3 regions of the Bradyrhizobium sp. WSM1417 genome follow, and region 3 is predicted to be linked to each of the others. Evidence: predicted binding sites of a transcription regulator. Region 3 holds the regulator's gene; each other region holds the start of a gene.
The links. Region 3 encodes HrcA, which represses chaperone genes, less so after heat shock. Its sites were predicted from a motif close to GTTAGCACTCNCNNNNNGNGAGTGCTAAC; they were not measured.
Positions count from the first base shown of each region.

Region 1: groES (co-chaperone GroES) is a predicted target of HrcA. The motif match lies at 2,127-2,155, and genes of this name have one in related genera.
Region 2: BRA1417_RS0128875 (co-chaperone GroES) is a predicted target of HrcA. The motif match lies at 2,712-2,740, and genes of this name have one in related genera.

Region 1 is NZ_KI911783.1:7,956,265-7,961,665, forward strand. Features, by position in the region: gene BRA1417_RS0139000 (L,D-transpeptidase) at 1-110, opposite strand, end outside; gene BRA1417_RS0139005 (protein phosphatase CheZ) at 425-1,204, shown strand; gene BRA1417_RS0139010 (hypothetical protein) at 1,410-1,931, opposite strand; gene groES (co-chaperone GroES) at 2,246-2,542, shown strand; gene groL (chaperonin GroEL) at 2,686-4,317, shown strand; gene BRA1417_RS0139025 (hypothetical protein) at 4,518-5,401, shown strand, end outside.
Region 2 is NZ_KI911783.1:5,867,561-5,872,961, forward strand. Features, by position in the region: gene BRA1417_RS40965 (tetratricopeptide repeat protein) at 1-1,450, shown strand, start outside; gene BRA1417_RS0128865 (cupin domain-containing protein) at 1,463-2,014, opposite strand; gene BRA1417_RS0128870 (usg protein) at 2,117-2,404, opposite strand; gene BRA1417_RS0128875 (co-chaperone GroES) at 2,783-3,097, shown strand; gene groL (chaperonin GroEL) at 3,142-4,782, shown strand; gene lepB (signal peptidase I) at 4,903-5,401, opposite strand, start outside.
Region 3 is NZ_KI911783.1:924,500-929,900, reverse strand. Features, by position in the region: gene hemW (radical SAM family heme chaperone HemW) at 1-666, opposite strand, end outside; gene rdgB (RdgB/HAM1 family non-canonical purine NTP pyrophosphatase) at 683-1,318, opposite strand; gene rph (ribonuclease PH) at 1,330-2,043, opposite strand; gene hrcA (heat-inducible transcriptional repressor HrcA) at 2,225-3,313, shown strand; gene grpE (nucleotide exchange factor GrpE) at 3,410-4,024, shown strand; gene pncA (bifunctional nicotinamidase/pyrazinamidase) at 4,166-4,888, opposite strand; gene BRA1417_RS0104470 (hypothetical protein) at 5,034-5,401, opposite strand, start outside.

The sequences.
Region 1 (5,401 bases), 7.0 Mb from region 3:
ACCGCGGGCGGATCGTTCGGCACGCTATTGTCGAAGGCGTCGGCGCTGTTGGCGCCCGCAATGAGGGTGCAAGCGCTGCCAAGCAGCGCGACAGACATTTTCTTGAACATCGACGTACTCTGTACTGTTTCGTCTAGATCACATGCGTCGTGGCGAGGTGGTGGCTGATCCGCACCCGCGACGTGGTCAATAAAGAGCAAAAGCCGTTTTGTTTGGTAAACGGAAACGCCATTTCGATTCACCACGTCGTCGGCAGCGGTGCAATTTGGCGATCAGCGTTTATTTTCGATGAACGCCGCGCACTCATGGTTAATCGCCCGTTTGCAAGCCGTCGCGCACAACCGCACGACAGTTCCGGCTGTGAACTTCGTGTTAAATCGCTTCTGCCTACAAAGACGCGTGAGTGAGGTGGGGGGAGTTCTTGATGGCTATTCACCGCAAACGTTTTCGTGTCGAGGAGGCTATTGTCGGCGAGATGCCCAGCCCCGAAATGATTGAGGAGGCTGCGCCGATGCATAGCGAGATCATGGCCGAGTTGCGTGCGATCCGTGCACAGATGGCGAAGGGCACCGCGCCCTTGTCCGGCAGCGCCGCCATGGCCGCGATCGACGCCTCCACCGCCCACGAGCTCTCCGAAGCCCGTACCATGCTCGATACTTACCGGGCGCAGATCGAGCAGTGCGAGAAGCTGAAGGTCGAGCTCGACCTCATCCACGACGCCATCGACCGTACCAAGCGCGAGATCGCGACACTGCATGGCAAGAGCTTCGACGGCGGCGAAATGGCCAAGGTCAATGGCGAGCTCGGCGCGGTCGTCGGCGGCACCGAACAGGCAACCCAGCAGATCCTCGAAGCCGCCGAGTCGATCGACCAGGCGGCCAGCGCGATGGCCAAGGTGCAATCGGCCGATCAGCAGAAGCGGCTCGCCGACGATATCCAGGAACGCGTCATCTCGATTTTCGAAGCCTGCAACTTCCAGGACCTGACCGGCCAGCGCATCAGCAAGGTCATGAGCACGATGAAGTTCATCGAGCAGCACATCAATTCCATGATGGAGATCTGGGGCGGCGTCGACGCGATCAAGTCCCATGTCGTGCCGCAGGTCGACACCCGCAGCGATGACGACAAGCTTCTCAACGGCCCGAAGCTCGCCGGCGACGTCGGCCACGCCTCGCAGGACGACATCGACGCGCTGTTCGACTGACGGACGCGACGTACGGAAAAACAAAACGCCGGCGCAAGCCGGCGTTTTTTTTCGTGAGAGCATTCCCTCCGCTGTCATCGCCCGGCTTGACCGGGCGATCCAGTATTCCGAGTCGATAGCGATTGAACCGAGGGGCCGCGGCGTACTGGATGCCCCGCTCCCGTGCGCAATTGCGCACTAGGCGGGGCATGACGAAGGATAGAGACTACGCCCTCGGCGCGCAGCGGACGTAGACCATGTTGCCGTAGCGGGTGGCGGCGTCCTTGTCGATGAAGCGGGTGATGAGGACGCGGCCGTCGAAGGAGACGATCTCGCGGTCCTGCTCGCCGGGCGTCGGGCCCGCCGGCCCGATATAGTTCTTGCCGCTGGGCGAACCCTTCAGCCGCAGCTCCTGCGGTGTTGCCTGGTCCGCCAGATGCATGATCACGCCGCCGGACGAGCCGGCGGTGATCACGTAAGGATTTTTGCATTGGGCCCGGGCGGCAGCCTCGGTGCGGGCGCGGTCGGCCGGGTTCTGGAACGAGGCGAGGCCCCAGCGCCCGACGATCTCGTCGGCGCGGATCGAGGCGGGCATTTCCGGACCGGCGCCGGGCTCGGCCTCGGGGGGCGGTGAGGACGAAGAAAAGGACGGCAGGCTCATGCCGCCGCCGCAGGCGCCAAGCAGCAGCGCCAGGCAAGAAGCCGCCGCCAGATTGGCGACCGTGCGCGCGTGAGCTGAACTGATCATGGCATTCCCCCGGACAAAACCATGGCCGCACCCCTTCCGCAGCCAAGCGCAAAACCGCTGCCGGAGCAATGACGTCCTTTAATACGCCGGCGCCCCGAACAAGTTTCCAATGTCACCATCCTATATCCGTCTCACCAATCGCTTAACCACCTTTGCTTGACAGGATCGCGGCCAAGCCATATTCCCGGACGCACCATTAGCACTCTGAAAGATGGATTGCTAACGCGCGCCGATCGATCCTCGGGAAGGGTGGACGGAAGCGCCGCCCCGCCCACTTTCACTCCTTCCGAAACGAGCCTCCAAAGGGAAACGTCATGACTAAATCTAAATTTCGTCCGCTGCATGACCGTGTCGTGGTCAAACGTATCGACGCCGAGTCAAAGACCAAGGGCGGCATCATCATTCCGGACACGGCCAAGGAAAAGCCCTCCCAGGGCGAAGTCGTCGCCGTCGGGCCCGGTGGCCGCGACGAGGCCGGCAAGCTGATCCCGATCGACCTCAAGGTCGGCGACCGTGTGCTGTTTGGCAAGTGGTCGGGCACCGAGGTCAAGATCGACAACGATGATCTCCTGATCATGAAGGAGTCGGACATCATGGGCGTGATGGCCTAAGGCCAGACGCCTGAACGGCCGCTGAATGCATGCCCGGGTCACTCGATCCGGGCATGCATCATTCCGCCGGGTTCGATCGCGGACCCCGGAATGAGGCGGCCCAATAAGCAAGACACATCACGAAACAAGAGGAATTGCAGACCATGGCTGCCAAAGACGTCAAGTTTTCCGGAGACGCGCGCGATCGCATGCTGCGCGGCGTCGACATTCTCGCCAACGCCGTCAAGGTGACGCTCGGCCCGAAGGGCCGCAACGTGCTCATCGAGAAGTCGTTCGGCGCGCCCCGCATCACCAAGGACGGCGTCACCGTCGCCAAGGAGATCGAGCTCGAGGACAAGTTCGAGAACATGGGCGCCCAGATGGTCCGTGAGGTCGCCTCCAAGACCAACGACCTGGCCGGCGACGGCACCACCACCGCGACCGTGCTGGCCCAGTCCATCGTACGCGAAGGCGCCAAGTCGGTTGCCGCCGGCATGAACCCGATGGACCTCAAGCGCGGCATCGACATCGCGGTCGCGGCCGTCGTCAAGGACATCGAGAAGCGCGCCAAGCCGGTCGCCGCCTCCTCCGAGGTCGCCCAGGTCGGCACCATCTCGGCCAACGGCGATGCCGCCATCGGCAAGATGATCGCACAGGCGATGCAGAAGGTCGGCAACGAGGGCGTCATCACCGTCGAGGAGAACAAGTCGCTCGACACCGAGGTGGACATCGTCGAGGGCATGAAGTTCGACCGGGGCTATCTGTCACCCTACTTCGTCACCAACCCCGAGAAGATGACCGCCGAGCTCGAGGACGCCTACATCCTCCTGCACGAGAAGAAGCTCTCCGGCCTGCAGGCCATGCTGCCGGTGCTGGAAGCCGTGGTGCAGTCGGGCAAGCCGCTCGTCATCATCGCCGAGGACGTCGAGGGCGAGGCGCTGGCCACCCTGGTCGTCAACCGCCTCCGTGGCGGGCTGAAGGTCGCCGCCGTCAAGGCGCCGGGCTTCGGCGACCGCCGCAAGGCCATGCTCGAGGACCTCGCGATCCTCACCGGCGGCCAGCTGATCTCCGAAGATCTCGGCATGAAGCTCGAGAACGTCACGGTGAAGATGCTCGGGCGCGCGGGCAAGGTTGTGATCGACAAGGAGAACACCACGATCGTCAAGGGCGCCGGCAAGAAGCCGGAGATCGAGGCCCGCGTCGGTCAGATCAAGGCCCAGATCGAGGAAACCACCTCGGATTACGACCGTGAGAAGCTCCAGGAGCGCCTCGCCAAGCTCGCCGGCGGTGTCGCGGTGATCCGCGTCGGCGGTGCCACCGAGATCGAGGTCAAGGAGAAGAAGGACCGCGTCGAGGACGCGCTCAACGCCACCCGCGCCGCGGTGCAGGAAGGCATCGTCCCCGGCGGCGGCGTCGCGCTGCTCCGCGCCAAGAAGGCGGTTGGCCGTCTCACCAACGCCAATGCCGACGTCCAGGCCGGCATCAACATCGTGCTGAAGGCGCTGGAAGCCCCGATCCGCCAGATCTCCGAGAACGCGGGCGTGGAAGGCTCGATCGTCGTCGGCAAGATCCTGGAGAACAAGTCCGAGACCTTCGGCTTCGACGCCCAGACCGAGGAGTATGTCGACATGGTCGAGAAGGGCATCATCGACCCCGCCAAGGTGGTGCGCACCGCGCTCCAGGACGCCGCCTCGATCGCCGGCCTGCTGGTGACCACCGAGGCCATGGTTGCCGAGTCGCCGAAGAAGGACGCCGCGCCCGGCATGCCGGCCGGTGGCGGCATGGGCGGCTTCTAAGGCCGATCCTTAGCCCACAGTATTGCGAAGGCCGCCTCCGGGCGGCCTTCTTTTTTGGCAATCATGGTCCATGCTTTCCAATTCAACCGGCGGCCAAAACCCACTACGGTGACGCCCGATTCGAATTGTTTGGGCCTGATCTCAACGGAAACCCGCTTCACACTTTCCGGATCATGCCCCATTGCCCGGGGATTTCGTCGATGCGCGCGCTTGTGTTTTGCTCCACGGCCGTTCTGGCGGCTCTGCTTGCAGGTTCGCCTGAGGTCGCATCCGCCCAGATGAAGCTGGCGCCGAAGGCCACGGCGCCCGGCGGCGTCGAGACGCGCTATTTCACCTCGATCGACGGGCTGATGGACGGTAATGCCGACGTGATCCTGAAGGAGACACGCCAGGGCAAGACCGTCACCGCAGCCGTGCTCGACGTCTGTTATCCCGTCGCGAAGAATTCCGACCGCAAGGACCGCTTCGTCGTCAATCTCCAGGTCGCGGGCCAGAACCTGACGGGTACGACGCAGAGCCTCGGCGCGAAGGTGCCGGTCACCGTCAAGCTGCTGCGCAAACAGGCCGGAGACACGTTCGAATTCCGCGGCCAGATCAGCATTGGCCAGGCCGTGACCGAGGTCACCTCGCCCGACAATTCCGATCTCAGCGAGAAGGAATTCCTCGACAACCAGACCTCCGACGACGGCATCACGCCGCAGCCGAAGGATTTCACCGACGTCTCGCCGGAAGCGATCGCGGTCAAGGTCAAGCTGGATGCCGCAACCGAGTTCCTGAAGAGCCTGAAGGGCCAGGACGTCGAGGTGACGCTGGCGAGCCTCACCGTCGGCTGCGACGCGTTGCGCGCGGGCGAGCAAACCATCAACATGTCGGTCGATCCGGAGCGCGCCGGCGCGCTGCTGGCAAAATTCAAGGCGACGCCCGGCGTCACCGCCGCGGGCTGGACCGCGGGCATGACCGAGATGGACCGCACCATCCGCATTGCCGCCACCGACTGGCGCGACGGTGACAAGATCAACCGCGACAAGCTCGCGGCCGCGGTGGCTGGCGTGCTGAGCAGGACGCTCGCGGCAAAGCCGGTCTC
Region 2 (5,401 bases), 4.9 Mb from region 3:
CGCGAATGGATGGCTCTGGCGGGCCAGCATCTTGCTCCTGACCCGGCAAGTTGCCGAAGCCTTGTCCGATTGCGAGAAGGCTCTCGCGGCCGATCCCGGCTTCTCTCAGGCCCACAGCCTGCTCGGCCAATGTCTCGCGGCACTTGGCCGGGTCGACGAAGCGCTCGCCAGTTTCGACAGAGCTCTCGACATCGAGCCGGATCAGAGCACGATCTCCAGCAAGATATTCACCCTCGACTTTATGGCCGACGCCAGCGTTGCGCAGCATCAGCAAGCGCGACGTGTATGGTGGGAGCAGATCGGTGCGAAGATCGCCTCAGCAGCGGCGGGACCACATGACAACAGCCGCGATCCGGATCGCCGTCTGGTGCTGGGTTATGTCTCGTCGGATTTTCATGCACATTCGGCGGCGTTCATTTTCAAGCCGGTCCTGCAGCACCATGATCGGGCACAGTTCGAGATCGTGTGCTACGCTTGTTCATCGAAAACGGATGCGACGACCCGCGAATTTCAGGGGATCGCCAATCGCTGGCGCGACGCCTCGCAATGGTCCGACGATCGCCTCGCCGCCCAGATCCGCGCCGATGGTGTCGATATCCTGATCGATCTGTCCGGCCATACCAGTGGAAACCGCCTCGGTGTGTTTGCGCGCAAGCCGGCTCCAGTTCAGGTGCATGGCTGGGGCCACGGCACCGGCACCGGGCTGCCAACGATCGATTATCTGTTCTCGGATCCGGTCGCGATTCCTGCCGCGGTTCGGCATCTGTTTGCGGAGACCATCGTTGACCTGCCGTGCTTTGTGACGCTGGCGCCGTTGCCGGCCGGGATTGCGCGGGCGCCGACGCCGGCGATTGCGAACGGCTTCATCACATTCGGTGTCTTCAACCGCATCAGCAAGATTTCAAACGAGGCGGTGGAAATCTGGTCCAGGATTCTCGAGCGGGTGGCGGGTTCGCGACTGCTGATCAAGGATACTGCGCTGGATGCTCAGCTGGTCCGCGACAATCTGCTGGCGCGGTTTGCGGCTTGCCGGCTGCCGGCCGAACGCGTCGATCTGCTCGGAGCCACGTCGCGAGACGAACATCTGGCGACGTTCAATCGCGTCGATATTGGCCTCGACCCATTCCCGCAGAATGGCGGCGTCAGCACGTGGGAAGCCTTGCAGATGGGCGTGCCGGTCGTGGCGAAGCTCGGTCATAGTCTGCCGAGCCGTGCTGCCGGCTCCATCCTCGCCGCACTGGGCCTGCCGGACTGGGTCGCGGATAGCGATGAGGCCTATGTCGAAATCGCAGCGAGCCGTGGGTCGCAGATCGGCGAGCTCGATAAGTTGCGCCGCGAACTGCCCGGACAGATCAGGGCTGCCGCCGCCGGCAACCCAATCTCATACGCGCAAGCGGTGGACGATGCCTATCGCGCGATGTGGAAACGCTATTGCAACGACGGCGGCTGATCTCCGCTTTGCCTACGCCTTCAACTCCACCGTCCTGAACTCCGCCGGCAGGATCACCTCCAGCAGCTCGACGTCGTCCGAATAGTCCAGGATCATGTGCTTGATCTTCGGCGGCTGGGTCCAGGCGCTGCCTTCTTTCATCAGCGTCTCGCCCTCTCCGTCCATATAGGTCTTTACCCAGCCCTTGAGCACGTAGACCATCTGGAATTCGACGTCGTGGAAGTGCAGCTTCGACACCTCGTCCGGATTGCAGGGGCCTTGCAGCCGGATCACGTGCGCTTGCGCCAGCCCGTGGCTCGCGGCGGCGATGCCGAGATCGCGATATTTCGCGTAGGTGCGCAGACCGTCGGCCTTGAAGTCTTCCTCACGGTGATGGCTGATGGCGATGCGCTGCTTGGGCCGCGCCGGTTTCTTGACGGATGACTTTACGGATGACTTGGCCGGTGTCGCGCGAGCTTTCGCCTCCACCGCCTTGCGCGCCGTGGATCGTGCTGCGGGTTTGGCCCCGCTTCGCTTCTTCACCGCCGCCTGCGATGCGCTACGCGATTTTGCTTTCTTGGCCATGGGCGGTCTCCCCTGTTGTTATGGGGAGAGGTTAGCACGGAATGCGAAATCATAGGACGGGTTAGCGTCAGCGTAACCCACCCCACAGCACCGCGCTCGCCTTCAATGCAGCCGGAATACGCCGTCGACCGCGCGCAGCTCGGCCGGCTTGATCAGCTTGGAATGCGCGACCGTGACCGAGAACAGCGGACCGTCGAGCTTCTTCTGCCAGAACGCCAGGAAATCCGTCAGCGCCGGAAATTTCGGAAACATGTCGTAGTTCTGCCAGACATAGGTCTGGAGCAGCGAGCGATGATCCGGCATCCGGTAGAGAATTTCGGCCGTCGTCAGCCCGTAACCCAGCACCTGTTTCCGGAAGTCGTCGGAAACAACCCCAACTCGCGAGACCATGCCAACCTCCTTTGCAGGAGCGCATATTCAAGGGGTGGCTTTCCGGTACGCGCCCTACGAGCCACCCGGTGGAGATGCGCTCACATGAGTGAAATGTGACGCAAACTGACAATCCATCTCAAGCCCAAAAGTTTAACAAGCTGTTGAAATTCAATGCGTTAGCAGCAGACGCGGCTCCGTGCTAATACGGGCGCCGAGCGCGATTAACGATGGAAAGAGATTTTGGCAGGCGGCACTTCCGAGTGCTATTTTTCTGCTACAAGCCCTTGCTCCCGCCAAAATCCTGCCCTATCTCAGCAGTGCCTGTGCTAGCACTCGCGGGCGCAGACTGCTAACAACCCAAAATTCCCTACTAATCCAAAAGCTTAGGAGAACTGCATGAAATTCCGTCCGCTTCACGACCGCGTCGTGGTCAAGCGCATCGACGCAGAAGAGAAGACCGCTGGCGGCATCATCATTCCCGACACGGCCAAGGAAAAGCCCTCGCAGGGCGAGATCGTCGCCGTGGGCCCGGGTGGCCGCGACGAAGCAGGCAAGCTGATCCCGATCGACCTGAAGGTCGGCGACCGCGTGCTGTTCGGCAAGTGGTCCGGCACTGAGGTCAAGATCGACAACGTCGATCTGCTGATCATGAAGGAAAGCGACATCATGGGCGTCCTCGACGTCCCCGCTTCCAAGAAGAAGGCGGCCTAAGCGCCCCTCTCTTATCCAGCTAAATACCTAAGGAAAAAATCCAGATGGCAGCAAAAGAAGTTAAATTCTCGGTCGATGCGCGCGACAAGATGCTTCGCGGCGTCGACATTCTCGCCAACGCGGTGAAGGTCACGCTCGGTCCGAAGGGCCGCAACGTCGTGCTCGACAAGTCGTTCGGCGCTCCCCGCATCACCAAGGACGGCGTCACCGTCGCCAAGGAGATCGAGCTCGAGGACAAGTTCGAGAACATGGGCGCGCAGATGGTGCGCGAAGTCGCCTCCAAGTCCGCTGACGCGGCCGGCGACGGCACCACCACCGCCACCGTGCTGGCTCAGGCGATCGTGCGCGAAGGCGCCAAGTCGGTTGCCGCCGGCATGAACCCGATGGACCTCAAGCGCGGTATCGACCTCGCGGTCGAAGCCGTCGTTGCGGACCTCGTCAAGAACTCCAAGAAGGTCACCTCGAACGACGAGATCGCCCAGGTCGGCACCATCTCGGCCAACGGTGACGCGGAGATCGGCAAGTTCCTCGCCGACGCCATGAAGAAGGTCGGCAACGAGGGTGTCATCACCGTCGAGGAAGCCAAGTCGCTCGAGACCGAGCTCGACGTCGTCGAGGGCATGCAGTTCGACCGCGGCTACATCTCGCCCTACTTCGTCACCAACGCCGACAAGATGCGCGTTGAGATGGACGACGCCTACATCCTCATCAACGAGAAGAAGCTCTCCTCGCTGAACGAGCTGCTGCCGCTGCTCGAGGCCGTGGTGCAGACCGGCAAGCCGCTGGTCATCGTCGCCGAGGACGTCGAAGGCGAAGCGCTTGCGACCCTGGTCGTGAACCGTCTCCGTGGCGGCCTGAAGGTCGCGGCCGTCAAGGCTCCGGGCTTCGGCGATCGCCGCAAGGCCATGCTGCAGGACATCGCGATCCTGACCGGCGGCCAAGCGATCTCGGAAGATCTCGGCATCAAGCTCGAGAACGTCACGCTCAACATGCTCGGTCGCGCCAAGAAGGTGATGATCGACAAGGAGAACACCACGATCGTCAACGGCGCCGGCAAGAAGGCCGACATCGAAGCGCGCGTGTCGCAGATCAAGGCGCAGATCGAGGAGACCACCTCGGACTACGACCGTGAGAAGCTCCAGGAGCGTCTTGCCAAGCTCGCAGGCGGCGTCGCGGTGATCCGCGTCGGCGGCGCGACCGAGGTCGAGGTGAAGGAGCGCAAGGATCGCGTTGATGACGCGATGCATGCGACCCGCGCGGCTGTGGAAGAAGGCATCGTCCCGGGCGGCGGCGTCGCCCTGCTCCGTGCCTCCGAGCAGCTCAAGGGCCTGCGCACCAAGAACGACGACCAGAAGACCGGCGTCGAGATCGTGCGCAAGGCGCTCTCCGCCCCCGCTCGCCAGATCGCGATCAATGCCGGTGAAGACGGCTCCGTGATCGTCGGCAAGGTCCTCGAGAACAAGTCGTACGCCTACGGCTTCGACTCCCAGACCGGCGAATATGTCGATCTCGTCAAGAAGGGCATCATCGACCCGACCAAGGTGGTCCGTACCGCGATCCAGAACGCAGCCTCGGTTGCGGCTCTCTTGATCACCACGGAAGCCATGGTCGCCGAGCTGCCCAAGAAGGGCGGCGCCGGTCCGGCGATGCCCCCGGGCGGCGGCATGGGCGGCATGGACTTCTGATCCAGCCACTCAGGCACAATACGAAATGCGAAACCCCGGCAGCGATGCCGGGGTTTTTGTTTTCTCCGCTCCTCATTCCGGAGCGGCGCGCAGCGCCGGGCCCGGAATGACGGGACGGCCTCACCACACCTTTCCCAGCCGCTCCATGTGCGGCTCGCCCTCTTGGTCGAGCGACCAGAATATCCGCGTCACCTTGCCGACCAGATTGTCCATCGGCACGAATCCGATCGACGACATCACGCGGCTGTCGCTCGAGTTGTCGCGATTGTCGCCGAGCACGAAGAAATGGCCCGGCGGCACGGTGTAGACGTCGGTGTTGTCGTAGTAGCCGTTGTCGACGCAGTCCTGCGTGACATAGAACGCGCCGTTCGGCAGCGTCTCGCGCCAGCGCTTGGCCTTTGCACCGTCATCCACGCCGCAGGTTGAGCCGGCAACCACCGCCTTCAGGGCAACGCGCGTCACCGGGCGATCGTTGAGGATGAGTTGGCCCTGCCGCATCTGGATGCGATCACCAGGCAGCCCGACCACGCGCTTGACATAGTCGACCGAGGTGTCCTTCGGCGTCCGGAACACGACGACGTCGCCATGCTCGGGCTCGGCGGCCCGGAAACGCCCGGAT
Region 3 (5,401 bases):
CTTGCCGGCCTGATGCAGGCCGAAGAACGGCGTGCCTTCTTCGATGGTTAGTTGATAGAGCGACAGATGCTCGGCCGCCTCGCCGATCGCGAGACGCAATTCATCGGCCCACATCGCCGGCGTCTGGTCGGGACGGGCATAGATCAGGTCGAACGAATAACGATCGAACGAGCGGCGCGCGATGGCGACCGCGTCGAGGGCCTCGCGCGCGCTGTGCATGCGGCCGAGCGCCTTCAGCGAGGCATCGTCGAGCGCCTGCACGCCGAGCGAGACGCGGTTGACGCCGGCGGCGCGATAACCGGCAAAGCGCGTGGCTTCGACACTGGTCGGGTTTGCCTCCAGCGTGACTTCAACGTCTTTCGCCACACTCCAGTGCTTGCCGATGGCATCGAGCACAGCGCCGACGGTCGCAGGCTGCATCAGGGATGGCGTGCCGCCGCCGAGAAAGATCGAGGTGACTTCGCGGCCGGGCGCGCGCTCAGCGGTCGCAGCGATCTCGCGCGCGAAAGCCGACGCAAAGCGCGCCTCGTCGATCGCGGCGTGGCGGACATGGCTGTTGAAGTCGCAATAGGGGCACTTCGACAGGCAGAACGGCCAGTGCACGTAGACGCCGAAGGCTTCGGATTCTTGTTTTGACGCGTTTTCCTGGCGCGAACCGGTATCCACTTCGCTCGAAAACGCTCTAGCGCGGCTCAAGGCAGATCTCCGCCAGTTTCACGAAGGCGCGGGCACGGTGCGACAGGCCGAGACCGAGCGGCGGCAGGCCGTGCTTCTCGATGCTCTCCATCTCGCCGAAGGTGCGGCTATGGCCGTCGGGCAAAAACATCGGGTCGTAGCCGAAGCCGGCGGTGCCGCGCGGCGGCCACACCAGCGTGCCGTCGACGCGCGCCTCGACCTCTTCGAGATGATCGTCGGGCCATGCAACGCAGAGCGCGGAAACGAAGTGCGCCTTGCGCTTGGCGGGCGTCGTTGCGCCACGCTCCTGCAACAGCCGTTCGATCTGCGCCATTGCCGCGGCAAAATCCTTGTTCGGGCCGGCCCAGCGCGCCGAGTAGATGCCGGGCGCGCCGTCGAGCGCGTCGACCACGATGCCGGAATCATCGGCGAAAGACGGCAGCTTCGTCGCCTGCGCTGCCGCGATCGCCTTGATCGCGGCGTTGCTGCGAAAATCGTTTCCGGTCTCTTCCGGCTCCGGAAGGCCTAATTCGCCGGCCGACACCGCCTCGATGCCGTAAGGCGCGAGCAGCTCCTTCATCTCGGCGAGCTTGCCGGGATTATGGGTGGCGATGACCAGCTTTCCGGTGATTCGGCGATGCATCGGGCTATTGACTACGCTACCGCCAGTTTCTGCAAGTCCACGAGACGCGCGACGCCCTTGCGCGCCAGCGCCATCAGCGCGAGGAACTCGGCTTCCGTGAACGGCTCGCGTTCCGCGGTGCCCTGGACCTCGATGATGCGGCCATCGCCCGTCATGACGAAATTGGCGTCGGTGTCGGCTTCGGAGTCCTCGGCATAGTCGAGGTCGAGCACGGGCGTGCCCTTGTAAATGCCGCAGGAGATCGCGGCGACGTTGTCGCGCAACACATTGGCCTTGACCATGTTGCGCGCCTTCATCCAGGTGATGCAATCGGCGAGGGCGACCCAGGCGCCGGTGATCGAGGCCGTGCGGGTGCCGCCGTCGGCTTGGAGCACGTCGCAATCGACCGTGATCTGGCGCTCGCCGAGCGCTTCGAGATTGATGATGGTGCGAAGCGAGCGGCCGATCAGGCGCTGAATTTCGACGGTGCGGCCGCTCTGCTTTCCTGCGGAGGCCTCGCGGCGGGTGCGTTCCGAGGTCGCGCGCGGCAGCATGCCGTATTCGGCGGTGACCCAGCCGCGGCCCTGGCCCTTCAGCCATGGCGGCAGGCGGTCTTCCAGCGTGGCGGTGACCAGCACGTGGGTATCGCCGAATTTCACCAGGCACGAGCCTTCCGCATATTTGACCACGCCGCGCTCCAGCGTCACGGGGCGCAATTCATCGGGCGCACGGCGGCTTGGCCGCATGGGAAATCCTCCAAAAGTCTCGGAAAAGGGCTGTTGGCGGTGCTTGTAGGTGGGGGGAGGGTGGGCGGCAAGGGGGAAGATCGAGGTCTTCTTCACTGCCGAATTTCAATCCGCCAACACCACGCTTGTCAGAAGCGTCCGGGATAGACAAATTACCTGCATCTGAGAGGAGTTACGGTCTGTGGCCCATCACGATCCGATCCATCTGATCGCGCCGCGCGCGGGCCTCGCCCAGCTCAACGAGCGTTCCCGCGACATCTTTCGTCAAATCGTCGAAAGCTATCTCGCGACCGGGGAGCCGGTGGGCTCGCGCAATATTTCTCGCCTGATCGCCATGCCGCTGTCGCCCGCCTCGGTCCGCAACGTCATGGCCGACCTGGAACAGCTCGGCCTGATCTACGCCCCGCACACCTCCGCCGGCCGGCTGCCGACGGAACTCGGCCTGCGCTTCTTCGTCGATGCCCTGATGCAGGTCGGCGACCTCAATGACAGTGAACGGCAGGCGATCCAGAGCCAGTTGACCTCCGTGGGCCACGCGCAATCGGTCGAGGCTGCGCTCGAGGAAGCATTGACGCGGCTTTCCGGCCTGACCCGCGCCGCTGCCGTCGTGCTGACGCCGAAATCCAATGCGCGGCTGAAACATATCGAATTCGTCCGCTTGGAACCGGAAAAGGCATTGGTGATCCTGGTCGGCGAGGACGGGCAGGTCGAAAACCGCGTCTTGACGCTGCCGCCGGGAGTTCCATCGTCGGCGTTGACCGAAGCCGGCAACTTCCTCAATGCGCGGATCCGGGGACGGACCCTGGCCGAGGCGCGGCTGGAGCTCGAGACCGCGCTCGGAGAGGCGCGCACCGAGCTCGATCAGCTGACGCATAAGGTGATCTCGGCCGGGATTGCCAGCTGGTCGGGCGGCGAGAACGAGGACCGCCAGCTCATCGTCCGCGGCCACGCCAATCTGCTCGAGGATTTGCATGCGCTGGAGGACCTCGAGCGCGTTCGCCTGCTGTTCGACGATCTCGAGACCAAGCGCGGCGTCATCGACCTGCTCGGCCGGGCCGAGACCGCGGAAGGCGTGCGGATCTTCATCGGCAGTGAGAACAAGCTGTTCTCATTGTCGGGTTCGTCCACCATCATCTCGCCCTATCGGGATGCCGCCGGCCATATCGTCGGTGTTTTGGGCGTGATCGGGCCGACGCGGCTGAATTATGCCCGCGTGATCCCGACCGTGGACTACGCTGCCCGCATCGTCAGCCGGCTGCTGGGGGGCTGACCGGCGTCTCCCCCGATCACGGGCGCTTGATTTTCGGCGCCCGAAGCACGATATCCGGGCCAGAAACCCCCTGAGACGAATGCGAAAAGAGAGCCGATGACCGATCGAGACCGGCAACCCGAAGACACGAGTGCTGCGGCCGGCGAGCCCGTGGTGTCAAAACCCTACATCATGCCCGACGATCCCGAGCCCGGCTCGGTCGAGCTTCTGCAGAAGGAAGTCGCCGAGGCGCGCGACCGCATGCTGCGGACGCTGGCCGAGATGGAGAATCTGCGCAAGCGCACCGCCAAGGAGGTCGCGGACTCCAAGCTCTACGGCGTCACGGGCTTTGCCCGCGACGTGCTCGACATCGCCGACAACCTCCAGCGCGCGCTCGATGCCGTTCCGGCCGAGGCCCGTGCGGCGGCCGATGCAGGCCTCGCCTCGCTGATCGAGGGCGTCGAGCTGACCGAGCGCTCGCTGCTCAGCGCGCTGGAAAAACACGGCGTGAAGAAATTCGACCCCTTGGGCCAGAAGTTCGACCCGAACTTCCAGCAGGCGATGTTCGAGGTGCCTGATGCATCGGTGCCCGCGGGCACCGTCGTGCAGGTCATGCAGGCCGGCTACACCATCGGCGAGCGCGTGCTGCGTCCTGCCTTGGTCGGTGTCGCCAAGGGCGGCGCCAAGGCCGCGCCCGCCAACAGCAACGAGCCGAACGGCGCGGCCAACTGATCGATCCTCATGGTGAGGAGGCGCATCAGCGCCGTCTCGAACCATGTAGGCCGAGCTGCTGCAGCGAGGCCTTCATCCTTCGAGACGCGCGCGAGGAAGCGCGCTCCTCAGGACGAGGGTCTTGCAGTTCGATCGCGCCTCTTACGCGCTCGCCGCGATATCCGCGGACTGGATCCGCTTCACGCCAGCCTTGGCCATGTCGGCCCAGGCTTTTGCGAGCGAGCCCTGATTGTCGATGCCGCGGCAGGCGTCTTCCACCACATAGACTTCGAAGCCCGCCTTGCGCGCGTCGAGCGCGGTCCACGCAACGCAAAAATCCGTCGCCAGCCCGACTACGAAGACGCGCTTGATCTTGCGCGCCTTCAGATAGCCGGCAAGGCCGGTCGAGGTCTTGCCGTCAGCTTCGAGGAAGGCCGAATAGCTGTCGACGTCCTTGTGAAAACCCTTGCGGATGATGAGCTCGGCGTGCGGGATCGCAAGGTCCTTCGACAGCGCGGCGCCGTCGGTGCCCTGCACGCAATGGTCGGGCCACAGCACCTGCTTGCCGTAGGGAAGATCGACGGTCTCGAACGGCTTCTTGCCGGCGTGGACTGATGCGAAGGAAACATGGCCTTGCGTGTGCCAGTCCTGTGTCATCACCACGTTCGAAAACGCTTTCGAGATCTTGTTGATGACGGGCACCACCTGCTCGCCTTCCTTCACGGCAAGGCTGCCGCCGGGCAGGAAGCAGTTCTGCACGTCGATCACGAGCAGCGCGGATGCATCGTCCGGCTTGATCGATGTGGCCGCCAGAATCGCGGTTGGCGCGAGCGCCACGAGCGCGCTCGTCCCGAGCGCCGCCAAGACTTGTCGCCGATCCAGCATCATTCGCCTCCCTCCAGGATGAACTCAACGGAAGGGGAGCCTAGTTCCGTTCGTGTACGAACAGAAGCCCGAAAATGCAGCGGGCTTTGGCGAGTGGTTGGGCTGCTGACCGGGTATCTTCGCCGGGACGACGATGAGTGTCAGGCTAGCCCTTCGGCTGGATGCCGTCGCGGACCGCGCGGAAGCGGGTGAAGGCGGCCGGCCATTGCTCGCGCGGGGCGCTGGCGATGATGCGCAGCGAGGCGCCGCCGCTGCTGAAGCGGATCCACTGCACCACGGTCACCGGCGTCTTGTCCTTGCCGCTGACGCCGTCGATCCGGGTCTCGAAACCCTGCTGGCCGCTGATGCGGATCGGCTCGGACATGGTGACGCGCGACTCGCGCACGCCGGGAATCTGGAGCGCCGCCTCCTGGGCGAAGCGGGCACGGTCGTCGGCGGCTTGCGGGGTGGCGCCAATCACGCCGAGGATGATGAACGGCTTCGATTCATAGCCGGAGCTCTCGTCGCCGTCGG